DNA from 2 places in the Ornithinibacillus bavariensis genome. Region 2 is predicted to be linked to the other one. Evidence: riboswitches for the same ligand, from Rfam matches in the RefSeq annotation. Region 2 holds a riboswitch; the other holds the start of a gene.
The links. A riboswitch is a leader RNA that binds a small molecule or an ion and turns the genes downstream of it on or off. The one in region 2 is predicted to bind thiamine pyrophosphate.

Region 1 (4,444 bases), on a different contig from region 2:
CTTTGTTACGGATCGGTTGCACATCTTTTATTTGATTCTGTGTTGTGATGATGTTTAGCCTCCTTTTACAACCCTTTTTAAAATAGGGTTTTGAATGTATGTTTTTTGAAAGGTGATCTTATCATAATCCGGAATTTGGATAAACACAATAAATACAATGAAATTAATGTAAGAAAATATGCAAAAACTTACATTCAAAGGGGTAAAAAAAAGACCCCTTTGAATGTAAGTTTTCGGGTGTCTTTTGAAGATTTATCACTTAAATTCAAATTGATCTTCTCCATCATCAAATGGGTCTGTTTCGGCATTATTTTCTTCCCAATCTATATCTTCATATTCAGCTTCTTCTTTAAATTCTTGGTAAAGTTTATATCTGTCACGTTGGGACATATTATTTTCTGCCATTCCTTTTTCAATAGCATATTTTGATAGTATATCCTTATTTTCCATGAATTTATTGTAGTAAGTTTCAACATGGGCGGGTAAGATATTATTAAAAAAATGTAGGAAGTGATTAGGTGGCGTATCTGTAGGCTTGACCAATTTAATGTCGGCAAAACCTAAACGCTCTTTTGCTATAACGTTCTGCTTGAATCTATACTTGGATAAAGCATTTACTGAATTAGAAAAGTATTGGAATTGTGACTGAAAACCTAGTATACCAAAATTACTAAAGAATCCTGCTCGTGTAATATATGATAACTTCCTTGATACAAGAATTGGTAAACATTCCAAAGTACACGCTCGTGCTATCATTCTCCAAACTTCAAGAGATGCAGGGTAAATCCACTCTCTTTTATTTTTGGCTTCTATACCCATTGGAATGTCTGTATCTTTGTGAATTAAAAATTGGTCAAAACCAGCACCTGATTCCACCTTATATATTAACTTTCCGCCATATGACAGCACTTCTGCACCAGGTAATTTTATCAAATCACCATTATCATCAAATTGTGGACCGGCTCCTATTACGTGATATAGATCATTGTCTACTGTATCAAATAGCAATTTTTCTAAAATTAGCCCACAGTGTTCATTCTTCTGCGAAAAGTTCAAAAACATATTGTGCCAATCTTTAAAAGCTCTTAACCGAGCTATATCTCCTGGCTTACCAAAATCATTTAAACCATAAAATTTTAAGTTTCCAGTTTGAACTGTATCTACTTCGATTACCTCTCCTTGTTTAAGTAAAGATTTTAAAGAGTCTTGAAGAACAGCAGGCTCCACACGCATATTAGTGGGCCCAGCTTCACTAATTTTAATTTCTAAGTGTCGTACAGTACTCACGCGGTACCTACTAAGAATTTTCAAAATACGACGTTTACCGAGCCACACCCACTCGTCAACACGCTATTATCAAACTTTCCACTAGCATCCCCCCTTCTTACTTGGAAAACGTAATGACACTTAAAAAAGTTACAACATTTGGATAATTTAATGTATATGTTCATCAAGAAGAAAATAAATAGAGGTGTAAAAGGAGTACATAAGAGGCTCTAAACTAAAAGTGTTTTAAGTAACCATAAATTCAAATAGTTAGTTCGGTTAAAAAACCTCAGAAATGACCCATGCTTAAGCAGTGATATTCAATTTCTGAGTGGTTCATTGCCCTTTCTCCGCATTTCTAATTTTTTATTTTTATTGCTCGGTGCATTTAAAGCATGTTAGCTTACCATTTTCATGAACGCCGTTTAAAAATCCATTTTCACAATATATCTCCTTATTACACTTAGCACACTTACCAACTAATTCCTTCATTTTCTTACACTCCTTTTTAACTATTATAAGTCAAAACGAATAAATAAGGCCTTTCTAATGAAGGATTAACTACCGGAAATAGATAAAAAGGATAGCCTAATTAGCTATCCTAGTTGGTGAGCGGAAATACTTTTCTATACGGCTGTACGCAATAAAGTTCTTGGCTGCTTACTAAATAAGAAGAATACTATTATCGTACATAATATAAATGATGGGAACATATAGGAAATATTGTAGACTAGGGAATATATCCATATATTACTCCAGCCTTCTGGCATCCATTGAGCGAAGAATACGATTCCTGCATAGAAGTGACAGAGAAAACGTAATGCTGATCCAATAAACACCCCGGCCATAATATAGACAAAACTCTTCTTTATATTTCCTGCTTTAATAGCTTGTTGTACAGGTTTAGAAACTGCACCTGCAAAACCTAATACAGTAAAGGCTAATCCATATTCAATAACAATCTGCCAGAAAAAGTACATATCTGCCACTCCGAGAGCTATTTGTAGTATCCCCCACAAAAAACCCGATAGGAGTCCTCCCTTCATCCCCCAGCGAAAGGCAACGATAAATACCGGAATCATTGCAAACGAAATGGAACCACCTTGACCCCATATTTTAAACGATAAAAATGGTATTATATCCAACAATAAAGCGAATGCAGTAAAAATTGCAACTTCAACTAAAAATAATGTGCGTTTTGAACTCACACCTATTTCCTCCCCTAATGTAATCTAAAAATCTAGTAAATAGATTTTTAAACACAAAAAAAGCAGATGCCAAGGGGAAGCTTCCTGATGGGGAATTCCGCTCACACTGCTTTACTATCCATCAAAAAAGCCACCATCCCTACGCTAGTACTAACTAACAGGTTCAAAGGGTCAGAACAAAATTGTTCACTCTCAGCCATAAGGCTCCCCCTGTGGACTTCATTTTCACTTTTTTTGCTACCGTTATTGTAGCTTAATTTTGTATATTTAGCAATTTTATCTCGTTATAATGAAATAAACTCCTCTACATCTTTAACACAAAGTTCCATTGCAGCTTCCCAGAAGTCAGATTTTGTTAAGTCTACCTTTAGGTGCTTCCATGCAAGATCTTCTACCTTCATCCGACCCGTGTCACGTAGTAATGCAATATAGTTGTCTTCAAAACTCTCATTACTTCTTTTCGCATGTGCATAGATACCTAGGCTAAATAAGTAACCAAAGGTATATGGGAAGTTGTAAAAAGGAGTTGACGTAATATGGAAATGTAATTTTGATGCCCAAAATGCAGGGTCATACTCCTCAAGCGCCTCACAGTAGGTCTCTTTCTGTGCATCTAGCATTAACTCATTAAGTCTTTTAACTGACACGATTCCTTTCTTACGCTCCTCATAAAAACGTGTCTCAAATACGAATCTAGCATGAATATTCATAAAGAAGGCAATACTTCGCTGAACTTTATCTTCTAGTAATTCTAGCTTTTCTTGTTTATCTTTAGCATTTAAGACAGATGCATCTGCTACAATCATCTCTGCAAACGTGGAAGCTGTCTCCGCAACGTTCATCGCATACCCTTGATTTAAACCATGTACATCGTTCATGACATATTGATGATATGCATGTCCAAGCTCATGAGCGAGTGTGGAAATATTCGAGGAAGTTCCTGAGTATGTCATAAACACTCGTGTTTGTTCACTGTCTGGAAAGCTTGTACAAAATCCACCAGGTCGCTTTCCTGGACGGTCTTCTGCTTCAATCCATCTTTTTTCGAAGGCCATTTTTGCGAAGTTTGCCATCTTCGGACTAAACTCTCTAAAATGTTTCATTATAAAATTTGCACCTTCCGTGAATGAAACAGTTTTAACTGTTTTCGTTAAAGGGGCATTAATATCATAAATACTTAGTTTGTCCTTCCCAAGTAGCTCTGCCTTTTTCGTTAAATACTTTACAAAATGGTGTTTATTTTTTGTTATCGCATTCCACATTGCATCTAAAGTTTCCTGATTCATTCGGTTCATAGAAAGAGGTTCTTTTAATACATTGTCCCATCCGCGATGTTTATACTTTTGTAAACGAAATCCAGCTAAATGATTTAATGTTTGCCCAAATAAATCAATATTTTTCTCCCAAGCCTTACTAATTTGCTCGAATACATATTTACGAAATTCCGGATCTGGACTACTTAATTTATTGGAGGCTTGACCAATAGAATATAAATTTAGTGCTCCGTTCTCTTCCAATTCTACAGTCATATTCCCTACGATCGTCTCATACATTTGTCCCCATGCATGGTATCCATCAACAGATAAATCATTCAATAATATTTCTTGTTCAGAGGACAGCAACTCTTGCGCAGCTTCTCGCCTTTCATTTAATACAAAGGAAATATCCTGCAAAGATTCATGGTTTACTATCTCTAACCATTTTTCCTCAGGGATAATTGCTAATTTTTGATTTAGAATGGTTTGTATACTTCCCATCTTGGCACCTAATGTGCTGCGTCTTCCTGTTAATAGATTTGCCCCAACATCCTTTACATTTTGAGCACTCAGACAACTAATGAATGCGAATGATTCTCGTAGTTTCTTCATCGTAGCCTCAAGAATAGTAACAATTTCCACTAATTCAAGTGCTGAATTTTGACCTTTTGGGTCATAATAATTAACCGAGTTTGATAGATCCTTCATTTTGCT
Region 2 (4,444 bases):
CTGAAGCATTACCACGTACAATCGTGACTTTTACCTTTTTAATAAATTCACGCGCTAATTCGGTTCGAAAGCGGGTCGCACCTACACCAACAGGATCAAATATTACCGGGATCCCTTTTCGATTAGCGGATTGACCTGCTAGAATCATCGCCTGGTACATTGTATTATCAATGGTTCCAAAGTTAATTACTAATGCATCCGCTAGTTGGGCCATATCCGCAACCTCTTCGATTCCAGTTGCCATAACAGGTGAACCCCCAATAGCAAGCGTTACATTAGCACAATCATTAATGGTTACATTATTTGTTATATGGTGAATCAATGGTTGCTTCTCTCTCACCTTTGCAAATAATGGTATTATGTTCGTTTTGTTCATCGATTCGACACCTCTGATTCCATATCAAGATAACCAGCATTTTTATAGAGTTCATAAAAATGGTTTGTTGGCCCATGTCCACTACCGAGGGAGAGACTGTATTGAATGGCAGTAGTGATATATTGCTTGCCTCTTTGAATCGCCTCCTCGAGGTTCATTCCCTTTGCTAGATTTGCAGCTATTGCAGAGGATAGGGTACAACCAGTGCCATGGGTGTTTTTCGTTTCAATTCGCTTCCCTTTAATCCACAGAGTTGTTTCACCATCATAAAACAAATCATTTGGTTCCCCCTGTAAATGCCCACCTTTTAGGAGGACCGCTTTTGCACCAAGGCCAACGATTTGTTTACTCGCTGCAATCATATCTTCTTCTCCCTCAATTACCTGTCCCGTGAGAACCTCTGCCTCTGGAATGTTTGGTGTTACTATAGAAGCTAAAGGAATCAATTTCTCGATTAATGCTTCAATAGCCTCTTTTTGCAGGAGATGACTACCTCCCTTTGATACCATAACTGGGTCTAATACGATATGGAATGGTTTATATTTTTTCATATTTTCGGTAATCATCGCTACGGTAGCTGTTGAAGATAGCATTCCAATTTTCACAGCATCCACTGGAATATCCTCAAAAACAGCATCGATTTGATCCTTAATAATCGATAAATGGATATCTTGTACGGAACGAACCTCCATTGTGTTTTGCGCTGTTACTGCTGTTATGACAGACATGCCAAACACCCCATTAGCAGCAAATGTTTTTAAGTCTGCCTGGATGCCTGCACCTCCACCCGAATCCGATCCTGCTATGGTTAGCGCTGTATTCATCTAATGCTTCCCTCCTGTAAAATCTGTCGTTTAAACTATCTAAGTAGCAAGCTATTTAAATTGGCCAGTCTTGCTTGTAGTAGTTCATCTCCCAAAATAAGTACTCATATTTAGAAGTCATTTGAAAATGTTTTTCTAAAACAGCGAGCTCTCGTTCAGGCTTCCCTGCCGCTAACTCATCCATTAACTCGATTAACCATTTTGCCCCATCTGCAAATGTATCTGAGTCATATGTCTCTATCCACTTTGCATATGGATGGAGTGACAACCGATCACTATATTGCCTGCTTAATAATTTTCCAATCTCCCAGTAATCCCAAGCGCATGGCAACAGACAAGCAACCACCTCAGCAAGACTTCCATTTTGTGCTACATTCAACATATAGTTCGTGTATGCAATATTAACTGGTGTTGGTCTTGTTGCTTCTAGCTCTTCACTGCTGATACCGAATTCAGCCGCAAACTGTCGATGAAGCTCCATTTCAACATGTAATGTATCATGTAATACCTGTGCAAACCTGCCCATTGTTTCTAGATCTTGTGCTTTCAAAACACCTACGGAAAACAGCTTGGCATAATCGATTAAATACACATAGTCTTGCTTTAAATAATGGACGAACTTGTCTCGTTCCAATGTTCCTTTTCCAATTCCCTGTACAAATGGATGGTTATGATTCTTTTCCCATATCGGTTGAACATTAGCATACAACCGGTCTGTAAAGTTCGTTGTCGTCATGACTTTCATTCCCAATTCCTCCTTTAGGCTGATAGCTAGAAATAATCGTTGCCTAGTATTCCTCACCCGAAGATCCTTCTCCATCGAATAGAAAAGCCACCCCCTAATAAAGGAAGTGGCAGAATGAAATAATATATATCATTATTCGCCTACTTCCCTCCGCTAGTTTTAACTAGATCAGGTTCAAAGGGTCTAGAACCGAGGTTCAATCTCAGTCTTCGTGAAGACTCCCCTAGTGCAAACGATAGTTTCACTACTAGGTTATCATGTCTCAACATAATTGCAAGCCGTAACTGCTAATATGAGTAAAAAGTACCCTTATGTTCTACTTATGAAGCTTTCCACCCCATGCATAGGTAAAGATGACTTTTTTCATATTGCATTAACGTAGGATACGCATTACACTAAGAAATAAAAATATTAAAGAGGTTAGAGTGTGAATCGATTGAGAAAGAAAGACATCCATGAATTAATCCATCAGCAAAAAGGGACCCGACTTAGTCGAACGTTAGGGCCTTTTGATCTCATCATGCTAGGAGTAGGAGCAATTATTGGGACCGGTATTTTCATATTGCCGGGAACTGTTGCTGCATTACATGCTGGTCCTGGTATTATTTTTTCTTTTATTATTGCAGCAATTGTCTGCTCTTTTGCTGGAATGTGTTATTCCGAATTTGCTTCTTCCATACCAGTCACAGGTAGTGCCTATACGTATAGCTACACCGTGTTTGGTGAATTAGTTGCTTGGATTGTGGCATGGGCGCTAGTACTTGAGTACGGGCTTGCAGCCGCTTCTGTTGCGACTGGATGGTCAGCTTATTTTGTATCCTTATTAAAAGGATTGCATATTACCATTCCCCATGCACTAACAGGTCCCTTCAATCCAGCAGAGGGAACATATCTTAACCTTCCAGCGATAGTTATCGTACTACTATTAGCTTATCTATTAACCTTTGGTATAAAGGAATCGAATCGTCTTAATAAGATAATGGTCTTAATTAAACTATCTGTAATTGTATTATTTATCGTTGTAGGTGCATTTTATGTTAAATATGATAATTGGCAACCATTATTGCCATTTGGTTGGGATGGCGTGTTTACAGGTGCAGCTCTTGTATTCTTTGCGTACTTAGGATTTGATGCTGTATCTTCAGCGGCAGAAGAGGTGAAAAATCCCCAAAAGACAATGCCTATTGGAATCATTGGTTCATTGTTTATTTGCACTAGTCTATATGTTGTCGTTTCTCTAGTATTAACAGGAATGGTATCCTATACGAAATTAAACGTTAGTGATCCAGTTAGTTTTGCTATGGGACTAGTCAATCAAAATTGGATTGCTGGATTTATTTCACTCGGGGCTATAGCTGGAATGATGACGGTTATTCTTGTGTTTCTTTATGGAGGGACAAGACTACTTTTCGCTTTAGGACGTGACCGACTACTCCCAAAACGCATGAGTCAATTAAATGCGAAGGGGAACTCACCAGTCTTTAGTACTTGGATCTTTTCCTTTTTGATTGCCTTTTGTGCGGGTATCGTACCTTTAGCCAAGCTAACCGAAATGGCTAACATGGGGACATTGCTAGCATTTACCATCATATCGCTTGGTGTGATCTTTTTACGAAAGGACCCTAATATTCCAGCTGGGGGATTTCGTGTTCCGTTCTTTCCGGTCATTCCAATCGTATCCTTTTTGTTATGTCTATTCCTAATGACACAGTTATCAGCACATACATTAATTGCATCAGGAATCTGGTTTGTAATAGGCTTGTTAATTTATGGCTTATATGGCTGGAAAAATAGCTTGATGCATAAGAAAGGGTGAGCAAACCTTTATGGGCGCTCACCCTTTTTAACTTACTTTTCTAATAAAGAATTTCTTAACTGATGAATTTCTTCTTTTTCTAATCCTACGCCATTTATTAAATAGTTTTCCACATTTCCATATTTCTCTTCTATCTCATCAAAAAATGCACGTATATATGCAACACGAGCTTCGTACATCGCTATGACGACATCACGATCAATATGCTCTGGGAAAGCGTAACCGATTTTCTCAAAACTTTTTTCCATAATTTCTAGAGCATTATTCGTATATAAATAATCCTCCTCGATTAATTGACGTGAAACACCAAGTGCACTTAGAAGTAGTGCAGCAACAGCTCCAGTTCTATCCTTTCCCGCCATGCAGTGGAATAAAAGGGCTTTATCAGGTTCATCCAATAAAATCCTAAATATCTTTTCAAACGCTGCCGTTTTCCCCACCATTGCACGGTTCATATTCAGTAGCATTTCACCGGGTTTACTATTAATTAGCTTATCCTCAAATTTTATAATATCTCCAGCTTGCCTTACTGCAGCTTCATCATTCATCAGTGGAATATGAATCCATTTAATCCCAGTGATTTCTGGATCTGGATGGTTCGTTATTTCATCCTGATCACGCAGGTCACAGATATGTTTAATTTCCAACCCCTGCAAGACTTCGATGCCTGCTGCTGTCAATAG

Region 1: it holds a riboswitch for thiamine pyrophosphate, as region 2 does, so the genes downstream of both, thiT (energy-coupled thiamine transporter ThiT) here and tenA (thiaminase II) in region 2, are expected to answer to the same signal.

Annotation. Positions count from the first base shown of each region.
Region 1 covers NZ_JBNPWZ010000016.1:8,716-13,159, reverse strand. Annotated here, with positions in the region: gene HNR27_RS17260 (hypothetical protein) at 256-1,287, opposite strand; gene thiT (energy-coupled thiamine transporter ThiT) at 1,893-2,474, opposite strand; TPP riboswitch at 2,593-2,695, opposite strand; gene HNR27_RS17250 (M3 family oligoendopeptidase) at 2,759-4,444, opposite strand, start outside.
Region 2 covers NZ_JBNPWZ010000007.1:89,235-93,678, forward strand. Annotated here, with positions in the region: gene thiM (hydroxyethylthiazole kinase) at 1-376, opposite strand, end outside; gene thiD (bifunctional hydroxymethylpyrimidine kinase/phosphomethylpyrimidine kinase) at 373-1,200, opposite strand; gene tenA (thiaminase II) at 1,256-1,945, opposite strand; TPP riboswitch at 2,074-2,180, opposite strand; gene HNR27_RS13020 (APC family permease) at 2,373-3,761, shown strand; gene HNR27_RS13025 (tyrosine-protein phosphatase) at 3,794-4,444, opposite strand, start outside.